DNA from 3 places in the Paenibacillus nitricinens genome. Region 3 is predicted to be linked to each of the others. Evidence: a T-box and tRNA genes for the amino acid it is inferred to sense, from the RefSeq annotation. Region 3 holds a T-box; the other regions hold tRNA genes.
The links. A T-box is a leader RNA that pairs with one kind of tRNA and senses whether it is charged. The one in region 3 lies ahead of ACN6KS_RS24485 (arginine--tRNA ligase), so its partner is inferred to be a tRNA-Arg.

Region 1 (9,908 bases), 640 kb from region 3:
ATGACTTGAAGCGTCGCTTTCGTTACATACGGCAGTTCGAGGAAATGCTGGTGGAAGAGGGAACGACAATTATCAAGCTTTTTCTGCATATTTCTAAAGAGAAGCAGCTAAAGAAGATTAAAGAACGGCTTGAAGATCCCAAAAAACATTGGAAATTCGATGCAAGTGATCTCCAGGAGCGGGAGTATTGGGATGATTACCAAGAAGCATATGAAGATGTTTTCAAGGAATCTAGCATAGATAAAGCACCCTGGTACTGGATACCCGCCAATCATCAATGGTACCGCAACTATTTGACCTTATCCATCGTTGTAAAGACACTGGAGAGTCTGGATCTGAGCTATCCGAAGCTGAATACCCCCACACCAGACATATCGGAACTCATCTCTCCACGTCATTAATCCTTTGGTCAGATCAACATCCATTACGGCACCAGAGATTGAAATGTGTTTTTACAGCCCAGCTGCGTCCTCAACGGCATTACTCAGTGAAGCTGAGTCGCGAACTTCTTTACCTTCGGCGTTGCTTTGACTGATCAGCTCAGAGACGGTAACGAATTCATAACCTTGTCTGCGGAGCTCATCGATAATGAGTGGAAGTGCTTCATGTGTTTGTTTACAGGAATCACTGGCATGTAGAAGGACAATATCACCTGGATGCGCTTTTGTCGTTACACGCTTCACGATATTGTCTACGCCGATGTTCTTCCAGTCCAGGGAGTCTGTATCCCATTGAATGACCTTGTAACCGAGATCGCTGGCAACCTGAAGGACTCTTTTGTCAAAATCACCATTAGGCATACGAATCAAATTGGGTTCAGTGCCGGTTAATTCGGTAAGTACGGTGTGAGCCGTTGAGATCTGTGTACGAATTTCTTCGTTGCTTAGTGTGCTGTAATTAACGTGTTTATGACCATGACTTCCAATTTCAAAACCTGCATTTTTGATGTTAGTTACAATGTCTGGGTGAGTTTTACTCCATGGTGAAGACAGGAAGAAGGTGGCTTTGTCCACTTTCTTGTCTTCAAGTACCTTCAAAATTGGTTCGGGTCTTTTCTCCCCCCAGCTAATATCGAAGGTCAGGGCAATCAGCTTCTTCTCTGTGGGTACACTGTAGATCGCGGAAGGTCCGGATTCAGAAAAAACGGTTATGTTTCCCCTCTCGACATAGACAACTCCAGCAGCAAGAAGCACAGCGGCGAAGATATAGATGAATCGTTTAATCTTTTTGCCGCTGAATACATAAAAAGAATTCATAATGACAGCGCTCCTCTCCCATGCGAAATGCTTGTTTGTTCTAAATGTATGCTCGTACCGCAAGGTTATGACCTAAGAAACAGAGATCACTATTTCAGGAGGGTATTTATGTTGTCGTTCTTCACGTTTATTAAAGATCTAAAAACAATCCGGAAGGCTTTATTGCTATCCTGTCTGCTCTTCGCAGTAGGAGCGGTTGTAGGGTGGGTAGCTACTAGCAGTCTGGAGAAGCTATTGGTTCAGCAATTAGAGGGGCTCAGTGAAATCAGTGGCAGCCTTAGAGATTCTTCTAATCCGCAATGGAGCTTCTTTGTATTTATATTTTTGAATAACAGCATCAAGGGTGTTCTTATCATATTTTTAGGAGCGTTGTTCGGGATACTGCCAGCCATATTCTTATTTATTAACGGAGCGGTTATCGGCTATCTGATTCATTTATCAGCACTGCAAGGACAGGATTTGTTCGAACTAATAGTAAAAGGACTGCTGCCACATGGGATTATAGAGATTCCAGCGATCATTATTGCTTGTGCATTTGGACTTCAGTTCGGTGGGAAAGTACTTTCAAGTATATTTAGCTCATCCACTAAAAAAGAGAACAGAGGTGTAGACTGGACTTCATTCATGCGTCAAACACTTACAGCATCTATTTGGACAGTAATCCTGTTATTTGTAGCTGCCATCATTGAAAGTACAATTACTTTTTCGCTTTTATCATAAAACTTCCGGGAATGGAGCATACCATTAAAACCATTCATCCAAGGATTGCCTAAAGGTCAGAAGTATATAATCGTGGAGAAACCATAAAGGGAATTTTTAATAATTATGGTTATAAAAAGAGTACTCCGGTTAATCTAGTGTAGTAGGATCTTAAGGCAGCTTTCTCCATGAGATGGACTAACTAATTATGTACAAGGGGTTTTGGGTTTTAGTGAATGCGTTACTTGCAACTTCATGAAGGAGGCCAAGCATATGTTGGGAATGTTGTTCAACGAAAAAGAATGCAAGGAACTGGATTATGTTTTGCGGAAAGAACTTGATGAGATGCTGTTAGATTTGAGCGATCAGCGCTTGGACCAAAATATCAGGCATGCCATCGCCAATAGATATAAGACTGTATTTCGTATGTATGCTCGTTTTGCTCCTCAGAAAGAACTTTCCAAGTATGCGTGGGGTGGACGTTCTTCTCAGTATAAACACTAAGGATAGGCGGTAAATGCAAGAGTCTTATATGAATTTAAGATTTTTTAATAAAATAGCTTGACTAAAAAGGAGTGCTCGTGATAAATTATATCTCGCGCTCCTTTTGCTTGTGTAAAAGGGAAGCGAAAGGCAAGAAAAATTGAAAAAAACTTTTTCGAAAAAAAGACTTGCCAAACAATGAAACACTGTGATATATTATAAAGGTCGCCGCTGACAAACAACGACGACGAAATGAGAGACATTGATCTTTGAAAACTGAACAACGAGTGAGTGGGAAATCACGAAAGTGAAATCCAAAATTAGAGAATTAATTTTCTCGTCAGATGTTTCAAAATGAGCATATCGCTCTTTTCAATACTAATTGGAGAGTTTGATCCTGGCTCAGGACGAACGCTGGCGGCGTGCCTAATACATGCAAGTCGAGCGGAGTTATTTTGAAAGCTTGCTTTCAAAATAACTTAGCGGCGGACGGGTGAGTAACACGTAGGCAACCTGCCCCTTAGACTGGGATAACTACCGGAAACGGTAGCTAATACCGGATAATTTCTTTTTTCTCCTGAAGAAAGAATGAAAGACGGAGCAATCTGTCACTGAGGGATGGGCCTGCGGCGCATTAGCTAGTTGGTGGGGTAACGGCCCACCAAGGCGACGATGCGTAGCCGACCTGAGAGGGTGAACGGCCACACTGGGACTGAGACACGGCCCAGACTCCTACGGGAGGCAGCAGTAGGGAATCTTCCGCAATGGACGAAAGTCTGACGGAGCAACGCCGCGTGAGTGATGAAGGTTTTCGGATCGTAAAGCTCTGTTGCCAGGGAAGAACGTCCGGTAGAGTAACTGCTATCGGAGTGACGGTACCTGAGAAGAAAGCCCCGGCTAACTACGTGCCAGCAGCCGCGGTAATACGTAGGGGGCAAGCGTTGTCCGGAATTATTGGGCGTAAAGCGCGCGCAGGCGGTCATTTAAGTCTGGTGTTTAAACCTTGGGCTCAACCTGAGGTCGCACTGGAAACTGGGTGACTTGAGTACAGAAGAGGAAAGTGGAATTCCACGTGTAGCGGTGAAATGCGTAGATATGTGGAGGAACACCAGTGGCGAAGGCGACTTTCTGGGCTGTAACTGACGCTGAGGCGCGAAAGCGTGGGGAGCAAACAGGATTAGATACCCTGGTAGTCCACGCCGTAAACGATGAGTGCTAGGTGTTAGGGGTTTCGATACCCTTGGTGCCGAAGTTAACACAGTAAGCACTCCGCCTGGGGAGTACGGTCGCAAGACTGAAACTCAAAGGAATTGACGGGGACCCGCACAAGCAGTGGAGTATGTGGTTTAATTCGAAGCAACGCGAAGAACCTTACCAGGTCTTGACATCCCTCTGAATCTGCTAGAGATAGCAGCGGCCTTCGGGACAGAGGAGACAGGTGGTGCATGGTTGTCGTCAGCTCGTGTCGTGAGATGTTGGGTTAAGTCCCGCAACGAGCGCAACCCTTAACTTTAGTTGCCAGCAAGTAATGTTGGGCACTCTAGAGTGACTGCCGGTGACAAACCGGAGGAAGGTGGGGATGACGTCAAATCATCATGCCCCTTATGACCTGGGCTACACACGTACTACAATGGCCGGTACAACGGGAAGCGAAGCCGCGAGGTGAAGCCAATCCCATCAAAGCCGGTCTCAGTTCGGATTGCAGGCTGCAACTCGCCTGCATGAAGTCGGAATTGCTAGTAATCGCGGATCAGCATGCCGCGGTGAATACGTTCCCGGGTCTTGTACACACCGCCCGTCACACCACGAGAGTTTACAACACCCGAAGTCGGTGGGGTAACCCGCAAGGGAGCCAGCCGCCGAAGGTGGGGTAGATGATTGGGGTGAAGTCGTAACAAGGTAGCCGTATCGGAAGGTGCGGCTGGATCACCTCCTTTCTATGGAGAATCGTCTTTTGCAATGAAGACATTCAAATCGGAAGTTAAACTTCCACAATAGAACCTTCGGGTTCGAACACTCACTCGTGTTCAGTTTTGAAAGAGTAAGTCTCTTTCATATACGTTTGGTGGCGATAGCGGAGGGGTTCCACACGTACCCATCCCGAACACGACCGTTAAGCCCTCCAGCGCCGATGGTACTTGGACCGAAGGGTCCTGGGAGAGTAGGACGCCGCCAAGCGGACAACCATTCATTGGTTGATTCACAATGTTATATATGTTATATGGGCTTTTAGCTCAGTTGGTTAGAGCGCACCTCTGATAAGGGTGAGGTCGGTGGTTCGAGTCCACCAAGGCCCACCATATAACTTTATATCTTTTATGGGGCCATAGCTCAGCTGGGAGAGCGCCTGCCTTGCAAGCAGGAGGTCAGCGGTTCGATCCCGCTTGGCTCCACCATAATTTTAATTTAATACCTTCTTTAAACATTGATCCTTGAAAACTGGATACCGAAACGAATTTGCGTTTTAGAACATCTTTTAAGCTAAACTTGTGTAAACAAGTGAAGAATTAATAGTGATGCTGAGCGAAGGTTTTGGATTGTAAGCGACTTTTGGCTTTAAACAGAAATGCGAACGGATTTATTCGAGAGCGCTGTTTAAAACAAGATGAGCGAATAAGCCAATAACCAGAGCGATTGGTTAAGCTAATAAGAGCACACGGAGGATGCCTAGGCGCCAGGAGCCGACGAAGGACGTGGCGAACAACGAAACTGCCTCGGGGAGCTGTAAGCAAGCTTTGATCCGGGGGTGTCCGAATGGGGAAACCCAGCTGTGGTAATTCGCAGTTACTCATCTCTGAACACATAGGAGATGTAGAGGCAGACCAGGGGAACTGAAACATCTAAGTACCCTGAGGAAGAGAAAACAATAGTGATTCCGTCAGTAGCGGCGAGCGAACGCGGAACAGCCTAAACCTAAGAGCTTGCTCTTAGGGGTTGTGGGACGTCTCACATGGAGTTACAAAGGAATATGGTAGGCGAAGAGGTCTGGAAAGGCCCGCGATAGAGGTAAAAGCCCTGTAGCCTAAACTGTGTTCTCTCCGAGACGGATCCCGAGTAGTGCGGGGCACGTGAAACCCCGTATGAATCCAGCAGGACCATCTGCTAAGGCTAAATACTACCTGGCGACCGATAGTGAAACAGTACCGTGAGGGAAAGGTGAAAAGCACCCCGGAAGGGGAGTGAAATAGAACCTGAAACCGTGTGCTTACAAAAAGTCAGAGCCCTATTAATGGGTGATGGCGTGCCTTTTGTAGAATGAACCGGCGAGTTACGTTTAACATGCAAGGTTAAGTCGAGAAGACGGAGCCGCAGCGAAAGCGAGTCTGAATAGGGCGATTTAGTATGTGGACGTAGACCCGAAACCGTGTGATCTACCCCTGTCCAGGGTGAAGGTGCGGTAACACGCACTGGAGGCCCGAACCCACGCATGTTGAAAAATGCGGGGATGAGGTGGGGGTAGCGGAGAAATTCCAATCGAACTCGGAGATAGCTGGTTCTCCCCGAAATAGCTTTAGGGCTAGCCTCGGTATAAGAGTAGTGGAGGTAGAGCACTGATTGGGTGCGGGGTCCGCAAGGATTACCAAGCTCAGTCAAACTCCGAATGCCATATACTTATTGCCGGGAGTCAGACAGTGAGTGCTAAGATCCATTGTCAAAAGGGAAACAGCCCAGACCATCAGCTAAGGTCCCCAAGTGTGTGTTAAGTGGGAAAGGATGTGGAGTTGCACAGACAACCAGGATGTTGGCTTAGAAGCAGCCACCATTGAAAGAGTGCGTAATAGCTCACTGGTCGAGTGACTCTGCGCCGAAAATGTAACGGGGCTAAACACACCACCGAAGCTATGGCTAGATACTATGTATCTGGGGTAGGGGAGCGTTGTATGTGGGTTGAAGGTGTACCGTAAGGAGCGCTGGACAGCATACAAGTGAGAATGCCGGTATGAGTAACGAAAAGATCAGTGAGAATCTGATCCGCCGAAAGCCCAAGGTTTCCTGAGGAAGGCTCGTCCGCTCAGGGTAAGTCGGGACCTAAGGCGAGGCCGAAAGGCGTAGTCGAAGGACAACAGTTTGAAATTACTGTACCACCGTAATCCGCTATGAGCGATGGGGTGACGCAGGAGGGTAGTGACGCGGACTGATGGATATGTCCGTCTAAGCAGTGAGGCTGATGTGTAGGCAAATCCGCACATCGTTAAGGCTGGGCTGTGATGGGGAGCGAAAATTACAGTAGCGAAGGTCATGATCTCACACTGCCAAGAAAAGCCTCTAGCCAGGAGAAGGTGCCCGTACCGCAAACCGACACAGGTAGGCGAGAAGAGAATTCTAAGGCGCGCGGAAGAACTCTCGTTAAGGAACTCGGCAAAATGACCCCGTAACTTCGGGAGAAGGGGTGCCCCGGTAGTGTGAATAGCACGAGGGGGCCGCAGTGAAAAGGCCCAAGCGACTGTTTAGCAAAAACACAGGTCTGTGCGAAGCCGCAAGGCGAAGTATACGGGCTGACGCCTGCCCGGTGCTGGAAGGTTAAGGGGAGTGGTTAGGAGCAATCCGAAGCTATGAACCGAAGCCCCAGTAAACGGCGGCCGTAACTATAACGGTCCTAAGGTAGCGAAATTCCTTGTCAGGTAAATTCTGACCCGCACGAATGGCGTAACGACTTGGGCGCTGTCTCAACGAGAGATCCGGTGAAATTTTAATACCTGTGAAGATGCAGGTTACCCGCGACAAGACGGAAAGACCCCATGGAGCTTTACTGCAGCTTGATATTGAATTTGGGTACGATCTGTACAGGATAGGTGGGAGCCGTAGAAATCGGAGCGCAAGCTTCGGTGGAGGCGCCGTTGGGATACCACCCTGATCGTATCTAGGTTCTAACCTAGTACCGTAATCCGGTACGGGGACCGTGTCAGGCGGGCAGTTTGACTGGGGCGGTCGCCTCCTAAAGAGTAACGGAGGCGTTCCAAGGTTCCCTCAGAATGGTTGGAAATCATTCGAAGAGTGCAAAGGCATAAGGGAGCTTGACTGCGAGACCTACAAGTCGAGCAGGGACGAAAGTCGGACTTAGTGATCCGGTGGTACCGCATGGAAGGGCCATCGCTCAACGGATAAAAGCTACCCTGGGGATAACAGGCTTATCTCCCCCAAGAGTCCACATCGACGGGGAGGTTTGGCACCTCGATGTCGGCTCATCGCATCCTGGGGCTGAAGTAGGTCCCAAGGGTTGGGCTGTTCGCCCATTAAAGCGGTACGCGAGCTGGGTTCAGAACGTCGTGAGACAGTTCGGTCCCTATCTGTCGTGGGCGCAGGAAATTTGAGAGGAGCTGTCCTTAGTACGAGAGGACCGGGATGGACGTACCGCTGGTGCACCAGTTGTTTCGCCAGAAGCATGGCTGGGTAGCTACGTACGGACGGGATAAGCGCTGAAAGCATCTAAGCGTGAAGCCCCCCTCAAGATGAGATTTCCCAATTAGTAAGACCCCTTGAAGACGACGAGGTAGATAGGTTGGAGGTGGAAGTGCAGTAATGCATGGAGCTGACCAATACTAATCGGTCGAGGGCTTATCCTATATTTAAAACGCAAATTCAATTCGGATTCAGTTTTCAGGCGACTCAAGCCTGAGCATTTACGCTGTAAATGCCCGTTTGGTGGCGATAGCGGAGGGGTTCCACGCGTACCCATCCCGAACACGACCGTTAAGCCCTCCAGCGCCGATGGTACTTGGACCGAAGGGTCCTGGGAGAGTAGGACGTTGCCAAGCGGATATTCCCTGATAGCTCAGTTGGTAGAGCACTCGACTGTTAATCGAGTTGTCACAGGTTCGAGCCCTGTTCGGGGAGCCATGCTCTCATAGCTCAGCAGGTAGAGTGCTTCCATGGTAAGGAAGAGGTCACCGGTTCGAATCCGGTTGAGAGCTCCACAGATTTGCAAGGCCCGTTGGTCAAGGGGTTAAGACACCTCCCTTTCACGGAGGTAACATGGGTTCGAATCCCATACGGGTCACCAACTTTTACTTGTACTTACCCTTAGAGGGTCCCATAGATATGGAGGCTTAGCTCAGCTGGGAGAGCATCTGCCTTACAAGCAGAGGGTCGGGGGTTCGATCCCCTCAGCCTCCACCATAATCTTCCTGAGAGATTGTGGGCAACATAGAGTTACCATCAATGGGGATTAGCCAAGTGGTAAGGCAACGGACTTTGACTCCGTCACTCATAGGTTCGAATCCTATATCCCCAGCCAAGTGCGAGCCATTAGCTCAGTTGGTAGAGCACCTGACTTTTAATCAGGGTGTCGAAGGTTCGAGTCCTTCATGGCTCACTTTTATTATTACATGCGCGTGTGGCGGAATGGCAGACGCACCAGACTTAGGATCTGGCGTTTCACGACGTGGGGGTTCAAGTCCCTTCACGCGCACCACTTATTGCGGACGTGGCTCAGCGGTAGAGCATCGCCTTGCCAAGGCGAGGGTCGCGGGTTCGATTCCCGTCGTCCGCTCCATAATTTTGCGCCCTTAGCTCAGCTGGATAGAGCGTTTGACTACGAATCAAAAGGCCGGGAGTTCGAATCTCTCAGGGCGCGCCATTTTTATTAAGCACTTATAGTATTATAACGGGATGTAGCTCAGCTTGGTAGAGCACCTGGTTTGGGACCAGGGGGTCGCATGTTCAAATCGTGTCATCCCGATTTTTCACCTTTGCGGGTGTAGTTCAATGGTAGAACTTCAGCCTTCCAAGCTGATAGCGTGGGTTCGATTCCCATCACCCGCTCCATAATTTTATAGTAACGGGATGTAGCTCAGCTTGGTAGAGCACCTGGTTTGGGACCAGGGGGTCGCATGTTCAAATCGTGTCATCCCGATACTCAGCTTAATTGCTCTTAGATAGCTCTTACTTCGGTAAGAGCTTTTTTTGTTATGTATAGAATTAAAACACGCATAAATTCATATAACATATGTTCTATCATTCTTCCAAAAGAAACTGTACTTCTGATGGAATGCCAATCCGTAGATAATAACTTTTACAGGATTCTTCTTGCTCAGGATTACTGCCTATGGATAGTAGCTTTACAGCAAAAACGTTAGCTTGACGCTCAAGCTTGCCAGGAGAGAAGTAAGAGCTTTCTTCCAGGAAAAAGCGGTTAATCCCCTTGTGAAGGCGATCATGACCTAATTCATGCGCACAAACGAAGCGCTGCCACTCAACTGGCAACTCATTATGAATGACGATAAATCTTCTTCTTAGTTTTCGGTAATATAATCCCTTTGTGCCTGTCCCAAGGTTCATGAAACGAATGTGAATACCTAGCGCTGAGGCTAGTTCGAACGGACAGTTGGTTTTATATTTTTTAATCAGATTATTAATCAGTTCATCCATATTCTTCACCTGCAGCATGTTAGTGTAGTTATTAAGTGTTGTTAGATTTATTTCTCTTGTTCATCTGTTTGGCTTCCCAGAATAATCCGGTCAGTACATCTT
Region 2 (9,908 bases), 2.3 Mb from region 3:
GACGCTGAGGCGCGAAAGCGTGGGGAGCAAACAGGATTAGATACCCTGGTAGTCCACGCCGTAAACGATGAGTGCTAGGTGTTAGGGGTTTCGATACCCTTGGTGCCGAAGTTAACACAGTAAGCACTCCGCCTGGGGAGTACGGTCGCAAGACTGAAACTCAAAGGAATTGACGGGGACCCGCACAAGCAGTGGAGTATGTGGTTTAATTCGAAGCAACGCGAAGAACCTTACCAGGTCTTGACATCCCTCTGAATCCACTAGAGATAGTGGCGGCCTTCGGGACAGAGGAGACAGGTGGTGCATGGTTGTCGTCAGCTCGTGTCGTGAGATGTTGGGTTAAGTCCCGCAACGAGCGCAACCCTTAACTTTAGTTGCCAGCAAGTAATGTTGGGCACTCTAGAGTGACTGCCGGTGACAAACCGGAGGAAGGTGGGGATGACGTCAAATCATCATGCCCCTTATGACCTGGGCTACACACGTACTACAATGGCCGGTACAACGGGAAGCGAAGCCGCGAGGTGAAGCCAATCCCATCAAAGCCGGTCTCAGTTCGGATTGCAGGCTGCAACTCGCCTGCATGAAGTCGGAATTGCTAGTAATCGCGGATCAGCATGCCGCGGTGAATACGTTCCCGGGTCTTGTACACACCGCCCGTCACACCACGAGAGTTTACAACACCCGAAGTCGGTGGGGTAACCCGCAAGGGAGCCAGCCGCCGAAGGTGGGGTAGATGATTGGGGTGAAGTCGTAACAAGGTAGCCGTATCGGAAGGTGCGGCTGGATCACCTCCTTTCTATGGAGAATCGTTTCCTGCAATGGAGACATTCAAATCGGAAGTTAAACTTCCACAATCTCAGGTTTAGGCCTGTTACTCACTCGTTGCTCAGTTTTGAGAGTTTAAGCTCTCAAGTAAGACTTGATCCTTGAAAACTGGATACCGAAACGAATTTGCGTTTTAGAACATCTTTTAGCAACTTGTGCAAACAAGTAAATGTTATTAGTGAGATTTTTCTTAGGAAAAATCAAGGTTAAGCTAATAAGAGCACACGGAGGATGCCTAGGCGCCAGGAGCCGACGAAGGACGTGGCGAACAACGAAACTGCCTCGGGGAGCTGTAAGCAAGCTTTGATCCGGGGGTGTCCGAATGGGGAAACCCAGCTGTGGTAATTCGCAGTTACTCATCTCTGAACACATAGGAGATGTAGAGGCAGACCAGGGGAACTGAAACATCTAAGTACCCTGAGGAAGAGAAAACAATAGTGATTCCGTCAGTAGCGGCGAGCGAACGCGGAACAGCCTAAACCTAAGAGCTTGCTCTTAGGGGTTGTGGGACGTCTCACATGGAGTTACAAAGGAATATGGTAGGTGAAGAGGTCTGGAAAGGCCCGCGATAGAGGTAAAAGCCCTGTAGCCTAAACTGTGTTCTCTCCGAGACGGATCCCGAGTAGTGCGGGGCACGTGAAACCCCGTATGAATCCAGCAGGACCATCTGCTAAGGCTAAATACTACCTGGCGACCGATAGTGAAACAGTACCGTGAGGGAAAGGTGAAAAGCACCCCGGAAGGGGAGTGAAATAGAACCTGAAACCGTGTGCTTACAAAAAGTCAGAGCCCTATTAATGGGTGATGGCGTGCCTTTTGTAGAATGAACCGGCGAGTTACGTTTAACATGCAAGGTTAAGTCGAGAAGACGGAGCCGCAGCGAAAGCGAGTCTGAATAGGGCGAATGAGTATGTGGACGTAGACCCGAAACCGTGTGATCTACCCCTGTCCAGGGTGAAGGTGCGGTAACACGCACTGGAGGCCCGAACCCACGCATGTTGAAAAATGCGGGGATGAGGTGGGGGTAGCGGAGAAATTCCAATCGAACTCGGAGATAGCTGGTTCTCCCCGAAATAGCTTTAGGGCTAGCCTCGGTATAAGAGTAGTGGAGGTAGAGCACTGATTGGGTGCGGGGTCCGCAAGGATTACCAAGCTCAGTCAAACTCCGAATGCCATATACTTATTGCCGGGAGTCAGACAGTGAGTGCTAAGATCCATTGTCAAAAGGGAAACAGCCCAGACCATCAGCTAAGGTCCCCAAGTGTGTGTTAAGTGGGAAAGGATGTGGAGTTGCACAGACAACCAGGATGTTGGCTTAGAAGCAGCCACCATTGAAAGAGTGCGTAATAGCTCACTGGTCGAGTGACTCTGCGCCGAAAATGTAACGGGGCTAAACACACCACCGAAGCTATGGCTAGATACGTATGTATCTGGGGTAGGGGAGCGTTGTATGTGGGTTGAAGGTGTACCGTAAGGAGCGCTGGACAGCATACAAGTGAGAATGCCGGTATGAGTAACGAAAAGATCAGTGAGAATCTGATCCGCCGAAAGCCCAAGGTTTCCTGAGGAAGGCTCGTCCGCTCAGGGTAAGTCGGGACCTAAGGCGAGGCCGAAAGGCGTAGTCGAAGGACAACAGTTTGAAATTACTGTACCACCGTAATCCGCTATGAGCGATGGGGTGACGCAGGAGGGTAGTGACGCGGACTGATGGATATGTCCGTCTAAGCAGTGAGGCTGATGTGTAGGCAAATCCGCACATCATTAAGGCTGGGCTGTGATGGGGAGCGAAAATTACAGTAGCGAAGGTCATGATCTCACACTGCCAAGAAAAGCCTCTAGCCAGGAGAAGGTGCCCGTACCGCAAACCGACACAGGTAGGCGAGAAGAGAATTCTAAGGCGCGCGGAAGAACTCTCGTTAAGGAACTCGGCAAAATGACCCCGTAACTTCGGGAGAAGGGGTGCCCCGGTAGTGTGAATAGCACGAGGGGGCCGCAGTGAAAAGGCCCAAGCGACTGTTTAGCAAAAACACAGGTCTGTGCGAAGCCGCAAGGCGAAGTATACGGGCTGACGCCTGCCCGGTGCTGGAAGGTTAAGGGGAGTGGTTAGGGGTAACCCGAAGCTATGAACCGAAGCCCCAGTAAACGGCGGCCGTAACTATAACGGTCCTAAGGTAGCGAAATTCCTTGTCAGGTAAATTCTGACCCGCACGAATGGCGTAACGACTTGGGCGCTGTCTCAACGAGAGATCCGGTGAAATTTTAATACCTGTGAAGATGCAGGTTACCCGCGACAAGACGGAAAGACCCCATGGAGCTTTACTGCAGCTTGATATTGAATTTGGGTACGATCTGTACAGGATAGGTGGGAGCCGTAGAAATCGGAGCGCAAGCTTCGGTGGAGGCGCCGTTGGGATACCACCCTGATCGTATCTAGGTTCTAACCTAGTACCGTAATCCGGTACGGGGACCGTGTCAGGCGGGCAGTTTGACTGGGGCGGTCGCCTCCTAAAGAGTAACGGAGGCGTTCCAAGGTTCCCTCAGAATGGTTGGAAATCATTCGAAGAGTGCAAAGGCATAAGGGAGCTTGACTGCAAGACCTACAAGTCGAGCAGGGACGAAAGTCGGACTTAGTGATCCGGTGGTACCGCATGGAAGGGCCATCGCTCAACGGATAAAAGCTACCCTGGGGATAACAGGCTTATCTCCCCCAAGAGTCCACATCGACGGGGAGGTTTGGCACCTCGATGTCGGCTCATCGCATCCTGGGGCTGAAGTAGGTCCCAAGGGTTGGGCTGTTCGCCCATTAAAGCGGTACGCGAGCTGGGTTCAGAACGTCGTGAGACAGTTCGGTCCCTATCTGTCGTGGGCGCAGGAAATTTGAGAGGAGCTGTCCTTAGTACGAGAGGACCGGGATGGACGTACCGCTGGTGCATCAGTTGTTCCGCCAGGAGCATGGCTGAGTAGCTACGTACGGACGGGATAAGCGCTGAAAGCATCTAAGCGTGAAGCCCCCCTCAAGATGAGATTTCCCAATTAGTAAGACCCCTTGAAGACGACGAGGTAGATAGGTTGGAGGTGGAAGTGCAGTAATGCATGGAGCTGACCAATACTAATCGGTCGAGGGCTTATCCTATATTTAAGACGCAAATTCGATTCGGATTCAGTTTTCAGGCGACTCAAGCCTGAGCATTTACGATGTAAATGCCCGTTTGGTGGCGATAGCGGAGGGGTTCCACACGTACCCATCCCGAACACGACCGTTAAGCCCTCCAGCGCCGATGGTACTTGGACCGAAGGGTCCTGGGAGAGTAGGACGCCGCCAAGCGGACAACCACATTACCCGTGGTATTTTTTTTGCCCTTAATATTTAAATGTCTTAAAAGGGCCTTTAGCTCAGCTGGTTAGAGCGCACCCCTGATAAGGGTGAGGTCGGTGGTTCGAGTCCACTAAGGCCCACCATATTCCCTGATAGCTCAGTTGGTAGAGCACTCGACTGTTAATCGAGTTGTCACAGGTTCGAGTCCTGTTCGGGGAGCCATTTATGGAGAGGTGTCCGAGTTTGGCCGAAGGAGCACGATTGGAAATCGTGTAGGCGCCACAAGCGTCTCGAGGGTTCGAATCCCTCTCTCTCCGCCACAAATTTTATTAGCATGGCCCGTTGGTCAAGGGGTTAAGACACCTCCCTTTCACGGAGGTAACATGGGTTCGAATCCCATACGGGTCATAACATGGAGGCTTAGCTCAGCTGGGAGAGCATCTGCCTTACAAGCAGAGGGTCGGGGGTTCGATCCCCTCAGCCTCCACCATATTCATTTAAGAACGACGCGGGGTGGAGCAGCCCGGTAGCTCGTCGGGCTCATAACCCGAAGGCCGCAGGTTCAAATCCTGCCCCCGCAACCAAATTTTCCTTAAGCATGATGTTTTGGGACTAGCTGGCGAAGTGTAAATGAATAGTATATAATTATTAAATGACGCGGGGTGGAGCAGCCCGGTAGCTCGTCGGGCTCATAACCCGAAGGCCGCAGGTTCAAATCCTGCCCCCGCAACCAATTTTCACTTATGCATTATGTCTTTGGAACCGTGGTGTAGTTGGCCTAACATGCCTGCCTGTCACGCAGGAGATCGCGAGTTCGAATCTCGTCGGTTCCGCCATTTAGTTAATTATTGTTGGGGATTAGCCAAGCGGTAAGGCAACGGACTTTGACTCCGTCATGCATAGGTTCAAATCCTATATCCCCAGCCACTTCACCCCAAAAAGTGAAGTTACTCTCTGAAGGTGAATCCGAATACTTTTCGGGGACCCCATCTTGCGAGCCATTAGCTCAGTTGGTAGAGCACCTGACTTTTAATCAGGGTGTCGAAGGTTCGAGTCCTTCATGGCTCACCATTATTTTTAAAGTGTGCGCGTGTGGCGGAATGGCAGACGCACCAGACTTAGGATCTGGCGTTTCACGACGTGGGGGTTCAAGTCCCTTCACGCGCACCATATTTTGCGGAAGTGGCTCAGCGGTAGAGCATCGCCTTGCCAAGGCGAGGGTCGCGGGTTCGATTCCCGTCTTCCGCTCCATAATTTTTGCGCCCTTAGCTCAGCTGGATAGAGCGTTTGACTACGAATCAAAAGGCCGGGAGTTCGAATCTCTCAGGGCGCGCCATTTTTATTACGAAGTAATTACATGTTTTGACGGGATGTAGCTCAGCTTGGTAGAGCACCTGGTTTGGGACCAGGGGGTCGCATGTTCAAATCGTGTCATCCCGATTTTATACCTTTGCGGGTGTAGTTCAATGGTAGAACTTCAGCCTTCCAAGCTGATAGCGTGGGTTCGATTCCCATCACCCGCTTATAATTAAGAAACACCTATCTATTATAGATAGGTGTTTTTTTGTATAGTTACATTCGAATGGATACAATAGAACATAGGATTTTAGTTGAGGGGGATGTAGCTATGTTTGAATTCGAAGCTAAATTAGTGCGGCCTGATGCAAGCGGGAGCTGGACTTATCTTAACGTCCCTTTTGATGCCGAACAAATATTTGAAACAAAGTCCAGAATACAGGTAAAAGGAAGTGTAAATGGAATCCCCTATAGAGGAACGCTTATGCCCCATGGAAACGGAAAGCATTTTATGGTGGTAAAGAAAGAACTAAGGGATCTAGCCAAAGCTCAACCTGGTGATATTGTGCGTATGACGATGGAGCAAGATCATCAATTACGGGAGGTAGAAGCCCCAGAGGATTTCCTTGATGCGCTGAGTAGCCATGAGCAGGCAGAAGCTTATTTTAACGGTCTAGCTTATTCTTATCAGAAGGAATATGTGTCTTGGATCGAAGCAGCGAAAAAACCTGAAACCAGAGCATCTCGTATCGATAAATCAGTCAGTAAACTGGGTGAAGGCTTAAGGCTTAAATAAGAGTATGAAGAAGTGCTTAGCAGGCTGAATAGATGAACAGCGTCCTCTTCCATAAGATTGGAAAGGGACGCTGTTAATGTTGGTGATATGTGCGAGTTGGCTTAAATAAGAACGGCTACCTCACCACAATTCACAAACTTAATACTTTCGATTTTTACTGATAACTCACCTGAAGGTATAGCTAGCTGACATGTACTGCCGATCTGAGCTAACAGCAACTGCATGCCAATAGGCGAGAACATTGAAATCTTGTTATCATTGGGTTCTGCCTGGTTTGGAAATACGATGGTGTAGGTATCTGTAGTATTGTCGTCTAAGTAGCGTAGCTGAAGCTGACTTCCAATCAATACGAGTGAATTCAATTCTTCACCATTAAAACGGGAAAGTAATTGTTCCAACTCGGAGCAATAACGGGACAACAGCGTTTCAGCATTACTTCTTTGTTTGCTTCGTTCCGGGAAATACTGATTTAGAAATGCGATTTTTTCCTCATCAAAATAAATAAGCTGCTGGACCAATTGTGTCCTTGAGCCTTCATAAATTAGACTATGGTTCATAGTAGATTTCACCCCCTCTAAGTAGCACATTCTTTGCAAATTTGTTATGACGCGTTGCCATTGTACAATCCCTCCTATACAAATAGAGGTCCCCCAGAGGGAACCTTCTGATCAGTATAACAGCTTCTATATGTAAATCCAATCCATTTTGCAAAGGCAATTAATTCTTACTAAATATTGTATTTAAAACGTTTGACTATTGTATAGTTGGGTGCTATGATAGGCTGATGTTATGGGCATTTCGTAGAAAACTGCGGAATGCCTATACTATATTTCGAAGATAAATTTACATTAAATGTTACCAGGGGAGTGATACGCCATGTACATTTCGTTGAGTTTACCTATAGAATCTAGACATAAAAAGTAACTATAATTTATTAAAGGAGAGATCAGGATGATTCAAGTAAAAGAGTTTGTAGATGCTGATAATTCGTATGCTGAGAATAAAGCTAATGAGTTCTTGGCAGGGCTGCGTGAGGAACAGGTTGTGAATATCCGTTACGGTTCGGTAGTTAAATCTTCACGTGATGGGGCAGAGCATCAAAGAAGCAGTATACTGGTCGTGTATAAGACAAATGAAGGGCAATAACTGGAATACTTTTTTTTCGTGCTTATCTGTTGTCTCCACGCTATGCATCGTGATTGTTCTAATATATTATATGTTTTAGCTTTTCTTATTAAAAAGAGGACCTTTCCCATCTACGGGTAAAGGTCCTCTTTGATTGTATAAGTGCATTTACAGTCTTATATACCGTCTGGAACGGATAATCCTAAACCGGAAGCGATACGCTGTCCCAATTCCGGATCAGCTTTATAGAAATGAACAATTTGGCGAAGTTTAATATCGTTACTTTCAACGGGGGTCATAGCACCTACGATATTTTGAACAAGACGGATACGCTCTTCTTCACTCAATAAGCGATACAAGTCACCAGGTTGTGTATAGTGATCGTCACTATTATAGGAGACACTGTCGGCATTTCCAGATACTTCGAAGGGTGAGGTTTTGTATTGTGGTGCTTCTTTAGGTCCACCTAAGCTGTTAGGCTCGTAATAAGCGCCGGATCCGCCATTGTTGCCGAGTGCCATGCCACCGTCACGTTGATAGTTCTTCACTTCTACTTTTGGACGGTTGATAGGCAGGCTGTTATGGTTAGGACCTACACGGTGACGATGAGCATCGCCGTAAGCAAACAGTCGACCCTGTAGTAATTTATCAGGAGAAGCTTCAATACCAGGGATGAAAGAGCCAGGAGAGAACGTAACTTGCTCTACTTCCGCGAAGTAGTTCTCTGGATTGCGATCCAGTACCATGCGGCCAACCTCAATTAATGGATAATCTTTTTGCGACCATACTTTTGTTACATCGAATGGATCAAAGCGGTACGTCTTCGCATCTTCGATCGGCATTATTTGCACGTAGAGTTTCCACGCAGGGAAATCTCCTTTATCAATAGCATTGAACAAGTCTTCTGTATGATAATCTGGGTTCTCCCCAGCTATTTGTGCGGCAAGATCTGGAGCAAGGTTCTTAATGCCTTGTTCTGTTTTGAAATGATATTTCACCCAGACTGCATTTCCTTCGGCATTTACCCACTTGAAGGTGTGGCTTCCGAACCCATGCATATGTCTCAGCGTAGCTGGAATCCCGCGATCTGACATCAAAATAGTCACCTGATGTAGAGATTCCGGAGATAAAGACCAGAAGTCCCAAACCGCATTAGGGTTCTTTAAGTGAGTCTGTGGATCACGTTTCTGTGTATGAATAAAATCAGGGAACTTGATTGCATCACGAACGAAGAATACAGGTGTATTGTTACCTACGAGATCATAGTTTCCTTCTTCCGTATAAAATTTCACAGCAAAACCACGAGGGTCCCGTACAGTATCAGCAGAACCTAGCTCCCCAGCAACCGTAGAGAAACGGATGAACATGGGTGTGCGTTTGCCTACCTCAGATAAAAAATTAGCTTTTGTATATTGAGTTAAATCCTGAGTGACCTCAAAATACCCATGAGCGCCAGCACCCTTAGCATGAACGACACGTTCAGGAACACGTTCTCTGTTAAAGTGGGCTAATTTTTCAAGCAGATGGACATCTTGCAGCAAAGTAGGACCACGATCACCGGCTGTCATTGAATTCTGATTGTCGCCTACTGGAGCACCCCAGCTGGTCGTAAGATTATTATTATTGGAGCTCATTAATAGAATCACCTCGTAAGATTTGATTTTAGATTTAGTATAAGTTCTATATTAATGTTTTTTGGGGAAAATGCAACACTTTTTGATTAATTGACACATTACAGTATGTGGTAATCGTCGTCCCATTCAGATATATATGATAGATAGAGTGATTAATTACTAAGCAGAGTTAAAAAAGAAACAGCGCACCTCTACCATCACTGGAGGGTACGCTGTTCTATTTTGATATAGGAATATCCGTTTTCTGTACTTAGTTTTTAATGTACATTCTGTTATAGTATTCATCCAGCATTCTTTTGGTGGCAAATTCGGTGCGAGTGGTTTCGATACTCTTCTTCATCATTTGTACCCACTGTTCACGATTCTCATAATAGGTTGGGAGTACTCGATTCAATAGGGTGTCGTATAGCGCATCACTATCATGCTTATCCAGAACCTCGAAGTCAGTTGTCTCGAAGCCATCTCCAATCTGCCAGCCATTCTTGCCATCTATACAGGCTTCCGGCCACCAGCCATCTAGAATAGAGCAGTTCAATACGCCGTTCATGGCTGCCTTCATCCCGGAGGTACCACTTGCTTCCAGTGGTCTACGCGGATTGTTGAGCCAAATATCAGAACCGCGTGTCAGCTGTGCGCCGATAGTCATATCGTAATTTTCCAAGAAGACAACACTCTTCGGATATTTTTTCATCATCGCCACTAAATTGCTGACGATTTTTTTGCCGTTATCATCCAGTGGGTGGGCTTTGCCGGAGAATACAATTTGTATTTTTCCAGACTCTAGATAAGGCTCAATAATGTCCGGCTGCGAGAAGATCAGGTCACTGCGTTTATACGGAGCAGCTCTGCGTGAGAAGCCAATAAGTAGATTATCAGCATTGAGGCTAATGCCAGAGCGTTCTTTAATAAAATCAAT
Region 3 (9,908 bases):
CAACTTCTTATATGTATGGGATTTTCAACTCCCAAGTAGTCATTGGCAATACCAATTTCAACAAGCTAATGTCCAATCCTAGAAATGCGCTTAATATTCCAAAAGCTTCGGGACAACGAATTTATGTGCAGTGGAATGGCGAATACCGTCTACTGACCATGCCATCCCTGTTCGAGGTTGGTTTCAACTATGCCCGTTGGTATTACAGAACAGAAGGCGAATGCTTTATTATTACGAACTACACTACGGCAGATTCTCCGGAAATATTCCTGAATGTGCGTACGGAAAGCGGAAAAGCTTATCGCTATTTAGTCACTAATCAAATCACTATGAACGTTAATGAATACGAGCTTCCATATCAATGCAAGCAAGAAGAGGGAACTGTGACCTTCTCGGCGGACAGAAGCGCACTAAGTGCTGGAGAGTATCCTGACTTGCAGTATAAATTCCAGGTACAGGGAGCGGAGTTTACGCTTCAAGATGAAGGCAGATTCGTTACCAATGCTCCACACACAGATGCACCGTTAGCTGTTCTGGAGTTGTCGGCGAGCAGTGAGTGGACTTTGAATATTCAAGGCCTTCTGGATGGTAAGGAGATTCATTCGAGCAGCCGTACAGTTGAAGAGGAAATTTCCACATACCGCGAGTTCTATAGCGGGGTTATGAATGGCTTCCGCTTGACGCTAGGTGATGGGTCAGAAGGTGAGCTGTTTAAAGTGAATGCTCTGGCTTGGTGGTATACACATAATATGCTCGTCCATTATTCTGTCCCTCACGGGCTGGAGCAATATGGCGGCGCTGCCTGGGGAACTCGTGATGTGTGTCAGGGACCTGTGGAATATTTTATGGCTACGCAAAAATACGAACAGGTTCGTGAAATATTGCTGACGCTGTATGCTCATCAATATGAAGATGACGGTAACTGGCCACAGTGGTTCATGTTTGATAAATATACGAAGATTCAGCAAGAGGAAAGCCACGGGGATATTATTGTGTGGCCGCTCAAAGTGCTTGGAGACTATTTGGCAGTAACTAAAGATTACAGCATTTTGCAAGAAACAGTGCCGTATACTCGTAAGCATAGTTTTGACTTTACAGAGAAAGAAGCGACACTGCTGGATCATGCGCGGAAGGAAGTTGCGTATATTAAGAACCACTTCCTGCATGATACGCATTTGTCTTCTTACGGTGATGGAGATTGGGATGATACACTCCAGCCTGCGAATCCACAGTTGAAGCAATACATGGTTAGTAGCTGGACAGTGGCGCTTACCTATCAGACTCTTAATCAGTTCTCGGAAGTTCTTCGTTCCGTTGATCCAGCGGAAGCAGACGAGCTGAAGGCAATGGTGGATGGTATCCATGAGGATTTCAATACACATATGCTCCAATCTGAGGTGATTCCTGGATTCCTGTATATGGAAGATCCAGAGCAAGTGAAGCTTTTGGTACACCCGAGTGATAAGGAAACAGGAATCCAGTATCGTCTGCTGCCAATGACGCGTAGTATGATCAGTGAGCTATTAACTCCGGAACAAGCCGAAGCTCATTATGAAGTGATCCAAGATAAACTATTCTGTCCTGACGGTGTACGTTTAATGAACCGTCCAGCACAATATGTTGGCGGTGTAAGCAGTCATTTCAAACGTGCAGAGCAAGCTTCTAACTTTGGTCGGGAAATTGGACTTCAATATGTACATGCGCACATCCGTTATGTAGAAGCTATGGCTAAGCTAGGGAAAACCGATCAGGTCTGGAATGGCCTAGCAGCGATCAATCCGATCGGAATTCGCGATGTGGTGCCAAACGCTGAACTACGTCAAGCTAACTCCTATTTCAGTAGCTCGGATGGTAAATTTAACACTCGTTATGAGGCACAGGAGAATTTCGATAAGCTGCGTAATGGTGACGTGGCGGTCAAAGGCGGCTGGAGAATCTATTCCAGCGGTCCTGGGATCTACATGAATCAGTTAATCTCGAATGCACTAGGGATTCGTACCGAAGGCGGAGATTTAATTGTTGACCCCATCCTGCCGGAGTCGCTGGACGGCATGCACTTTAGCTTTGAATATGCAGGTACTAAGGTAGACTTTATCTACCACCTTACGGGTGGGGAGAACAGTCGGATTACTATCAATGGTACAGAAGTGCAGGCTGAAGGTACACTTAATCGCTACCGTAGTGGCGGTGTTCGGATTAAGCGTGAGGACTTTGATCGTCTCTGCGTAGAAGCCGGAAATGTGATTGACATTTATAAGTAAGCTAATCATTAAAGGGCAATCTCTACGATAAGTGTAGAGATTGCCCTTTTTTTTGAAATACTACATACGGCTCGGTGTTGGTAATCCAAGTACTTCTAGCACATCACCTAAAGTGTTCTTAAATCTCGAAGTAAGCCAGAGGCGAAAGGCAATGGTCGCCGCCTCCCCTTTTAAAATCGGACAAGTAGAATAAAAATTATTGAAGAGAGTGGCTAAAGTATGTGCGTAAGTGCAGAGTATATTCGGCGTCAGTTCTACGCTTGCAGAATACAAGGTCTCCTCCCAGAGGCTAAGCTGTCTCAGCAGAGCAAGCTCTGCTTTTTCCATTTCGAGTGGGAATTGAATCTGTGAGGCATCTGTGTGGATTGGGAGGGTGGATTTGCCCAAAACACTACTAGCACGGGCATAGGTGTACATCAGATAAACTCCTGTGTTGCCGGATATTTCGGTAGCCTGTTTGAAGTCAAACACAATTTCTGTTCCCAGATTAAACCGCAGCAGATAATAGCGAATGGCAGCAGCTGCAATGATATGGCTGGGAAGCCCCTCTTTATCGGAGCGTGAATGTTCGATATTCTGTTCCATAAGCTTCACTAAATCGATCACCTTAACACCAATTCCTTGGCGCCCTGACATGGCATAAGAAGATTTTCCTTCCGAAATATTTATTCCCAGCTCGGCTGCGGAAGCCGGACTAAGGGACACCACACCATAACTCACATGATGGAGTTTCGCGGCTTGATCGTTATAACCTAATGCGCCCAAAGCCTGCTTAACCATTTGCTGCGGATATTCCTGTCTATAATCGATCACGTTAATAACACGATCCGCCTGTCCATAGGGCTCCTGGGTTCCAGTTAATCCTGTAGTCCATAAGCCGGACGAGAATTCACTGTAGGTGAAATCCTTGGTTAATAGACCAAATTTCCAGAGGTGATAGGCAATGTCTTTGGCAGTGTAAGTCAGAATACCATTCGAACGTACAAGTACCTTATCCATATGATGATCCTCCGAATCCGCTCCATTGCTAATCGCTGTCCCTTGCTTTAACACCCAGCAGCCTGCCAGCTTACCTTCAGTCTCCTGTACAAAAACCGTGGTTTGCTTCAATTGCTCAGATGCGGCTGCCCAGAATCCCTCTTTTAAAATATTACTTTCCCATACCAGCAGGTCATAGTGAATACCGAAACGCTTCATTTCCTCTACATGTTCTCTCACCATACGTTCAGCGACAAGGTTACCCAGCCACGCCTCATTGCCGTTACCCTGTTCCAGGGCATGCAGCATTTCTGTGCGCTTATGTGTCATCTCTGGATTCTGTGCATATTCTTTATTCACTTTGGCATAAAGATCCCAGCAATAATCACCAAAACGCTGATGATCTCCTTCCAACGGTACATTCAATAAACCAACGACTGTATCCGCTAACTGGTTGCCCAGATCATCGACGTAGTTATGGACCTCTACGTTATGTCCGGTTCTTTTCATTAGTCTGACCAGCGCATCGCCGATGCACGCATTTCTCAGGTGACCAACATGAGCAGCTTTGTTTGGATTGATTGAGGTGTGCTCGATGATGACCTTTTCCCCTGTGCTGTTGGGCAGTTCAAAGGAATGTTTAGCCCATATCCGCCAATCCATGTACAAATTAATAAATCCAGGAGCAGCTACTTCGACCTTTTGTAAAAAGCCTGTGTAGCTCTCTTGTAATTTAAGCTCTGCTTTTACTAACTCTGCTATGACGAGAGGTGATTTGCGCAGGATTTTGGCTAGCTGCATAGCAATATTGCAGGAATAATCACCATGCTCTAGATTAGCGGGCTGCTCGATCAGAATAGGAACATCGTTTGGGTAAGGAATTTCTAAGGTGTGGAATACTTTTTTTACACTTTGTTCAATGCTGTTTTTGATGGTTTGACTTAACATTTTATACCCTCCTTTGAAAATACAAAAAAGCCCTCGTCTCAAAAGAGACGAGGGCTTTAGCGCTCGCGGTACCACTCTCGTTGCTAAACAGACATTTAGCCACCTTACAGGATAACGGTCTTCAGCCGGGACTTCCTACTTGGGTTCAGAAGTCCATCTCACGGGTGCGCTTCATTAAGTGATCTGTACCGGCTTACACTTACCCGGCTCGCTGAGGACTAGAACACCTTAACTACTCTCCCGCTCATCGATGCTTGAATAATTTTAATCAGTATAACGAATATTTTGAAAAAAGCAATAGGGCGAAACTCGGTATCAATCTGGAAACGCTTGAGTTTTAGATTGTCCGATAAGTAATTACAAACTCACAAAACAGAAGGGGCTCTCATTATTGAGTGGAAATTCCTTTGCATAAATGTCCACGCATTAACTTTAAATACAGAATATTACTATATAGAGCTATTAATTATGGATCATATTACTAGTTTTATAGTTTGTATTTTTTCAAATTGAGTGAAAGAGAGGAGTGAATAAAGATGGCATTATTTTCAACCGGACCTATAGATAATAGTCCAATTCTGGGGATCAGACAAACACAAATCGTAACAGTAAAAGTGGTTAATCGGGATTCTCTTAATCCTTATAATCTCGTCATTCAAGGCTTTTTTCTAAATGGATCAAGAACGATGTATGTGAATGAAATGGTAAATCTCACACCTAACCAAGTTCTAACTAGGAACTATTTTGCAGATTTAGATGCATTTGAATTTGTGTTTGCAACATTAGAAGAAGTTGAAGCACAGGTAGGGATCTCGGTCTGGGGAAAACAGGCTTCAGGACAATTGGTAGATCCTCATCGTGTAGTAGCATGGGAGAAGCACGCAGAAATAATCTAAAGGAGTGTTGAGAATTGAGCTATTTATCTACCGGGCCGATAGATAATACCATGGTGGGTGGGATACGACCTACTCAACATGTTACGATCAAAATCGATAACCGAAGCGATGTTACTTCTTCTACGGTTCTCGTCCAAGGATATTATATGGATGGGACAAGAACTTTGTATGTTAGTCAGCTTATTAACGTAATGCCTGAGCAAGTCATAACCAATGATTATTATGCTGATTTTGATGCATTTGAATTTATATTTACGACTTTAAGCCTGGTAGATGATCCTATTCAAGTTTCAGTATGGGGGAAAAATAGCTCAGGGCAAATCGTTACTGCTCACCGACTTGTTCATTCAGAATTACTCGGAGCAACCGTAGGGGCAACTGGGGCTACAGGTGATACAGGAGTGACTGGAGCGACGGGAGCAGACGGAGCTACTGGTGCGACGGGGGCTGATGGAGTAGCTGGTGCAACCGGAGCTGCCGGAGCAACGGGAGCCGATGGAGTGACTGGTGCAACGGGAGCCGATGGAGTAACAGGAGCGACCGGGGCTGATGGAGTGACTGGTACGACCGGAGCCGATGGAGTAACAGGAGCAACGGGAGCCGATGGAGTGACTGGTGCAACGGGAGCCGATGGAGCGACTGGAGCGACCGGAGCCGACGGAGCAACTGGAGCAACGGGAGCCGACGGAGTGACTGGAGCAACGGGAGCCGATGGAGCGACTGGTGCGACCGGAGCCGACGGAGTGACTGGAGCAACGGGAGCCGACGGAGCAACTGGTGCAACGGGAGCCGATGGAGTGACTGGTGCAACGGGAGCCGATGGAGTAACAGGAGCGACCGGGGCAGATGGAGTGACTGGTGCGACCGGAGCCGACGGAGTGACTGGAGCAACGGGAGTCGCTGGAGTGACTGGAGCAACGGGAGTCGCTGGAGTGACTGGAGCAACGGGAGCCGATGGAGCGACTGGTGCGACCGGAGCCGATGGAGCGACTGGGGCGACCGGAGCCGACGGAGTGACTGGAGCAACGGGAGCCGCTGGAGTGACCGGAGCAACCGGAGTCGCTGGTGCAACTGGAGCAACGGGAGCCGCTGGAGTGACAGGAGTAACGGGAGCCGACGGAGTAACAGGAGCGACAGGAGCAACGGGAGCCGACGGAGTGACTGGTGCAACGGGAGCAACGGGAGCCGATGGAGTGACAGGAGTAACGGGAGCCGACGGAGTAACAGGAGCGACAGGAGCAACGGGAGCCGACGGAGTAACAGGAGCGACAGGAGCAACGGGAGCCGACGGAGTGACTGGTGCAACGGGAGCAACGGGAGCCGATGGAGCGACTGGTGCGACCGGAGCCGATGGAGTGACTGGTGCGACCGGAGCCGACGGAGTGACTGGAGCAACGGGAGCCGATGGAGCGACTGGGGCGACCGGAGCCGCTGGAGCGACTGGGGCGACCGGAGCCGACGGAGTGACTGGAGCAACTGGATCCGCTGGAGCGACTGGGGCGACCGGAGCCGCTGGAGTAACAGGAGCGACCGGAGCCGATGGTGCAACAGGAGCAACGGGAGCCGCTGGAGTGACTGGTGCGACCGGAGCCGCTGGAGTAACAGGAGCAACGGGAGCAACCGGAACCGCAGGAGTGACAGGAGCAACGGGAGTCGATGGAGTGACAGGAGCAACGGGAGTCGCTGGAGTGACTGGTGCGACCGGAGCCGCTGGAGTAACAGGAGCGACCGGGGCTGATGGAGTGACTGGTGCGACCGGAGCCGATGGTGCAACTGGTGCAACCGGGGCTGATGGAGTGACTGGTGCGACCGGAGCCGCTGGAGTAACAGGAGCGACCGGGGCAGATGGAGCGACTGGTGCGACCGGAGCCGACGGAGTAACAGGAGCGACAGGAGCAACGGGAGCTGAAGGAGCGACAGGAGCAACGGGAGCAACCGGAACCGCAGGAGTGACAGGAGCAACGGGAGTCGCTGGAGTGACAGGAGCAACTGGAGTAACAGGAGCGACCGGGGCTGATGGAGTGACTGGTGCGACCGGAGCCGACGGAGTGACTGGGGCGACCGGAGCCGATGGTGCAACTGGAGCAACTGGAGCAACGGGAGCCGCTGGAGTGACTGGTGCGACCGGAGCCGCTGGAGTAACAGGAGCGACCGGGTCTGATGGAGTGACTGGTGCGACCGGAGCCGACGGAGTGACCGGAGCAACGGGAGTCGCTGGAGTGACAGGAGCAACTGGAGCAACTGGAGCAACCGGAGTCGCTGGAGTGACAGGAGCAACCGGAGTCGCTGGAGTGACAGGAGCGACCGGAACCGCTGGAGCGACTGGTGCGACCGGAGCCGCTGGTGCAACAGGAGCAACGGGAGCTGAAGGAGCGACAGGAGCAACGGGAGCAACGGGAGCCGATGGAGTGACAGGAGCAACGGGAGCCGATGGAGCAACAGGAGCAACCGGAACCGCAGGAGTGACAGGAGCAACCGGAACCGCAGGAGTGACAGGAGCAACCGGAGTCGCTGGAGCGACTGGTGCGACCGGAGCCGCTGGAGTAACAGGAGCGACCGGGGCTGATGGAGTGACTGGTGCGACCGGAGCCGACGGAGTGACCGGAGCAACGGGAGCCGATGGAGCGACTGGTGCGACCGGAGCAACGGGAGCCGACGGAGTGACTGGTGCAACGGGAGCTGAAGGAGCGACAGGAGCAACGGGAGCAACCGGAACCGCAGGAGTGACAGGAGCGACAGGAGTGACAGGAGCAACGGGAGTCGCTGGAGTGACAGGAGCGACAGGAGCCGCTGGAGTGACAGGAGCGACCGGAGCCGCAGGAGCAACAGGAGCAACCGGAATCGCAGGAGTGACCGGAGCAACCGGAGTCGCTGGAGTGACAGGAGCGACAGGAGCCGCAGGAGTGACCGGAGCAACGGGAGTCGCAGGAGTGACCGGAGCAACCGGAATCGCAGGAGTGACCGGAGCAACCGGAGTCGCTGGAGTGACAGGAGCGACAGGAGCCGCAGGAGTGACCGGAGCAACGGGAGTCGCAGGAGTGACCGGAGCAACCGGAGTCGCAGGAGTGACCGGAGCAACCGGAACAACTGGTGTAACTGGAGCAACGGGGCCGAATATTCAAGCTGAAGGATTCTCTGCATTCCTGCCAACTTTGTCAGTATCTAGTTCTTCCCAACTTACGGGCTGGACTGTGACTTCTCCGTTCTATTCTGATCCATCCTTTAGCCCAGTTACGGGAAATTACACAGTTCCGACGACAGGTAGATATTCTATTGAAGCAACTATTAATTATTCCACAACCGCTTCTATCTCAATAAGTCTTGGTAGTGGAATTAATCCAGCATTTATAGTTCAGAGAACATCTCCTACCGCAACAAATCTGGTAAGTGGATTATTTCCTGTGTTAGATGTCAATGTTGCGCTTATTCTAGATTTGAGAGCTATTTTGGGGAGCGGGACTGTAACGCTGGCTGGTGAGTTTGCTCTAACAGCAGGTGATGTTATTGGCTTGTTCTATGTGTCTAATGGTTTGACAGTTCCTTTGAATTTGGGCGGCGCCAACACAGCAGGTATAGTTTGGTCTGTTCATGAATTGACTTAAAAATTGTTCTCTAAGTTTCAATGTTCAAAGAGGGGGATAACCTGTAGCTGTAAGTATAGCTCATGGGTTATCCTCTGTTTTGATAACACAATATGTTGTGGGCTAGACGGAGAAAAGTACTTTTAAGATTTGTAGTAGATTGAATTCTCATAGATTTACTAGTTTGCTCTGACAGTACTTAATATGTATAGCAGTGGCTTTTAATGGATGTCCACGCAATATTTCAAGATAAGAATATTACTATAAAGAGCCAGAAATTATGGACTGAAAAATATAATAGGCTCATCGTTAACAAATTTGGAGTAGATGGGAGGAATGATTATAGTGACGTTACAATTTTAAAAATTTATAGTGGACTATCTTGTTGTAGGGGTTTTTGATCTACAGATTTTAAGAGTATTTATAAATCTATTTGAATTGAAGAGGAGTTGAGAACTTGAGTCATTTATCTACTGGACCTATAGAAAACAATCTGGTAAGCGGTGAAAGACCTACTCAGCTTGTTACTATTAAACTGGTCAACCAGAGCGATGTCACTGCGTCGATAGTTCAAATCGAAGGCTATTATATGAACGGTACAAGAACACTATATGTTAGTGAACTTCATACGGTGGGACCTAATGAAGTACAAACGAATGACTATTATGCAAATTTTGATTCATTCGAATTTATATTCACAACACCAACTCTAGTAGATGATCCAATTCAAGTCTCAGTTTGGGGAAAAAGTAGCACTGGCCAATTAGTGACTGCTCATCGGCTTGTCTACTCTGAATTGTATGGTGAAAATATAGGGATTAGAGGAGCCACTGGTGCAACCGGAGATACAGGAGCCACCGGAGCAACAGGAACAGCGGGAGCCACCGGAGCAACAGGAACAGCGGGAGCGACCGGAGCAACAGGAACAGCGGGAGCCACCGGAACAGCGGGAGCCACCGGAGCGACAGGAAGTGCGGGAGCCACCGGAGCGACAGGAAGTGCGGGAGCCACCGGAGCGACAGGAAGTGCGGGAGCCACCGGAGCGACAGGAAGTGCGGGAGCCACCGGAGCAACGGGAACAGCGGGAGTCACTGGAGCAACAGGAACAGCGGGAGCCACCGGAGCAACGGGAACAGCGGGAGTCACTGGAGCAACAGGACCAGCGGGAGCGACCGGAGCAACAGGAACAGCGGGAGCCACTGGAGCAACAGGAACAGCGGGAGCGACCGGAGCGACAGGAACAG

Region 1: it has a tRNA-Arg gene. The T-box ahead of ACN6KS_RS24485 (arginine--tRNA ligase) is inferred to sense a tRNA for this amino acid. The anticodon was not compared.
Region 2: it has a tRNA-Arg gene. The T-box ahead of ACN6KS_RS24485 (arginine--tRNA ligase) is inferred to sense a tRNA for this amino acid. The anticodon was not compared.

Annotation. Positions count from the first base shown of each region.
Region 1 is NZ_CP183948.1:6,115,502-6,125,409, reverse strand. It holds gene ACN6KS_RS27320 (PPK2 family polyphosphate kinase) at 1-401, shown strand, start outside; gene pdaB (polysaccharide deacetylase family sporulation protein PdaB) at 453-1,256, opposite strand; gene ACN6KS_RS27310 (stage II sporulation protein M) at 1,368-1,976, shown strand; gene ACN6KS_RS27305 (hypothetical protein) at 2,229-2,459, shown strand; rRNA gene ACN6KS_RS27300 (16S ribosomal RNA) at 2,818-4,375, shown strand; rRNA gene rrf (5S ribosomal RNA) at 4,500-4,616, shown strand; tRNA gene ACN6KS_RS27290 (tRNA-Ile) at 4,662-4,738, shown strand; tRNA gene ACN6KS_RS27285 (tRNA-Ala) at 4,759-4,834, shown strand; rRNA gene ACN6KS_RS27280 (23S ribosomal RNA) at 5,075-8,002, shown strand; rRNA gene rrf (5S ribosomal RNA) at 8,078-8,194, shown strand; tRNA gene ACN6KS_RS27270 (tRNA-Asn) at 8,201-8,276, shown strand; tRNA gene ACN6KS_RS27265 (tRNA-Thr) at 8,278-8,353, shown strand; tRNA gene ACN6KS_RS27260 (tRNA-Glu) at 8,365-8,439, shown strand; tRNA gene ACN6KS_RS27255 (tRNA-Val) at 8,480-8,555, shown strand; tRNA gene ACN6KS_RS27250 (tRNA-Gln) at 8,599-8,673, shown strand; tRNA gene ACN6KS_RS27245 (tRNA-Lys) at 8,679-8,751, shown strand; tRNA gene ACN6KS_RS27240 (tRNA-Leu) at 8,767-8,850, shown strand; tRNA gene ACN6KS_RS27235 (tRNA-Gly) at 8,857-8,931, shown strand; tRNA gene ACN6KS_RS27230 (tRNA-Arg) at 8,939-9,015, shown strand; tRNA gene ACN6KS_RS27225 (tRNA-Pro) at 9,044-9,117, shown strand; tRNA gene ACN6KS_RS27220 (tRNA-Gly) at 9,130-9,203, shown strand; tRNA gene ACN6KS_RS27215 (tRNA-Pro) at 9,218-9,291, shown strand; gene ACN6KS_RS27210 (ImmA/IrrE family metallo-endopeptidase) at 9,393-9,806, opposite strand; gene ACN6KS_RS27205 (helix-turn-helix domain-containing protein) at 9,838-9,908, opposite strand, start outside.
Region 2 is NZ_CP183948.1:951,128-961,035, forward strand. It holds rRNA gene ACN6KS_RS04195 (16S ribosomal RNA) at 1-796, shown strand, start outside; rRNA gene ACN6KS_RS04200 (23S ribosomal RNA) at 1,030-3,958, shown strand; rRNA gene rrf (5S ribosomal RNA) at 4,034-4,150, shown strand; tRNA gene ACN6KS_RS04210 (tRNA-Ile) at 4,208-4,284, shown strand; tRNA gene ACN6KS_RS04215 (tRNA-Asn) at 4,288-4,363, shown strand; tRNA gene ACN6KS_RS04220 (tRNA-Ser) at 4,369-4,461, shown strand; tRNA gene ACN6KS_RS04225 (tRNA-Glu) at 4,478-4,549, shown strand; tRNA gene ACN6KS_RS04230 (tRNA-Val) at 4,556-4,631, shown strand; tRNA gene ACN6KS_RS04235 (tRNA-Met) at 4,649-4,725, shown strand; tRNA gene ACN6KS_RS04240 (tRNA-Met) at 4,798-4,874, shown strand; tRNA gene ACN6KS_RS04245 (tRNA-Asp) at 4,900-4,977, shown strand; tRNA gene ACN6KS_RS04250 (tRNA-Gln) at 4,994-5,068, shown strand; tRNA gene ACN6KS_RS04255 (tRNA-Lys) at 5,137-5,212, shown strand; tRNA gene ACN6KS_RS04260 (tRNA-Leu) at 5,228-5,311, shown strand; tRNA gene ACN6KS_RS04265 (tRNA-Gly) at 5,318-5,392, shown strand; tRNA gene ACN6KS_RS04270 (tRNA-Arg) at 5,401-5,477, shown strand; tRNA gene ACN6KS_RS04275 (tRNA-Pro) at 5,508-5,581, shown strand; tRNA gene ACN6KS_RS04280 (tRNA-Gly) at 5,594-5,664, shown strand; gene ACN6KS_RS04285 (YdeI/OmpD-associated family protein) at 5,769-6,233, shown strand; gene ACN6KS_RS04290 (GreA/GreB family elongation factor) at 6,335-6,790, opposite strand; gene ACN6KS_RS04295 (sporulation protein Cse60) at 7,185-7,379, shown strand; gene katA (catalase KatA) at 7,535-8,992, opposite strand; gene glgP (alpha-glucan family phosphorylase) at 9,243-9,908, opposite strand, start outside.
Region 3 is NZ_CP183948.1:5,478,053-5,487,960, reverse strand. It holds gene ACN6KS_RS24490 (GH36-type glycosyl hydrolase domain-containing protein) at 1-2,261, shown strand, start outside; gene ACN6KS_RS24485 (arginine--tRNA ligase) at 2,322-4,187, opposite strand; T-box leader at 4,228-4,444, opposite strand; gene ACN6KS_RS24480 (hypothetical protein) at 4,724-5,083, shown strand; gene ACN6KS_RS24475 (beta strand repeat-containing protein) at 5,134-8,685, shown strand; gene ACN6KS_RS24470 (exosporium glycoprotein BclB-related protein) at 9,122-9,908, shown strand, end outside.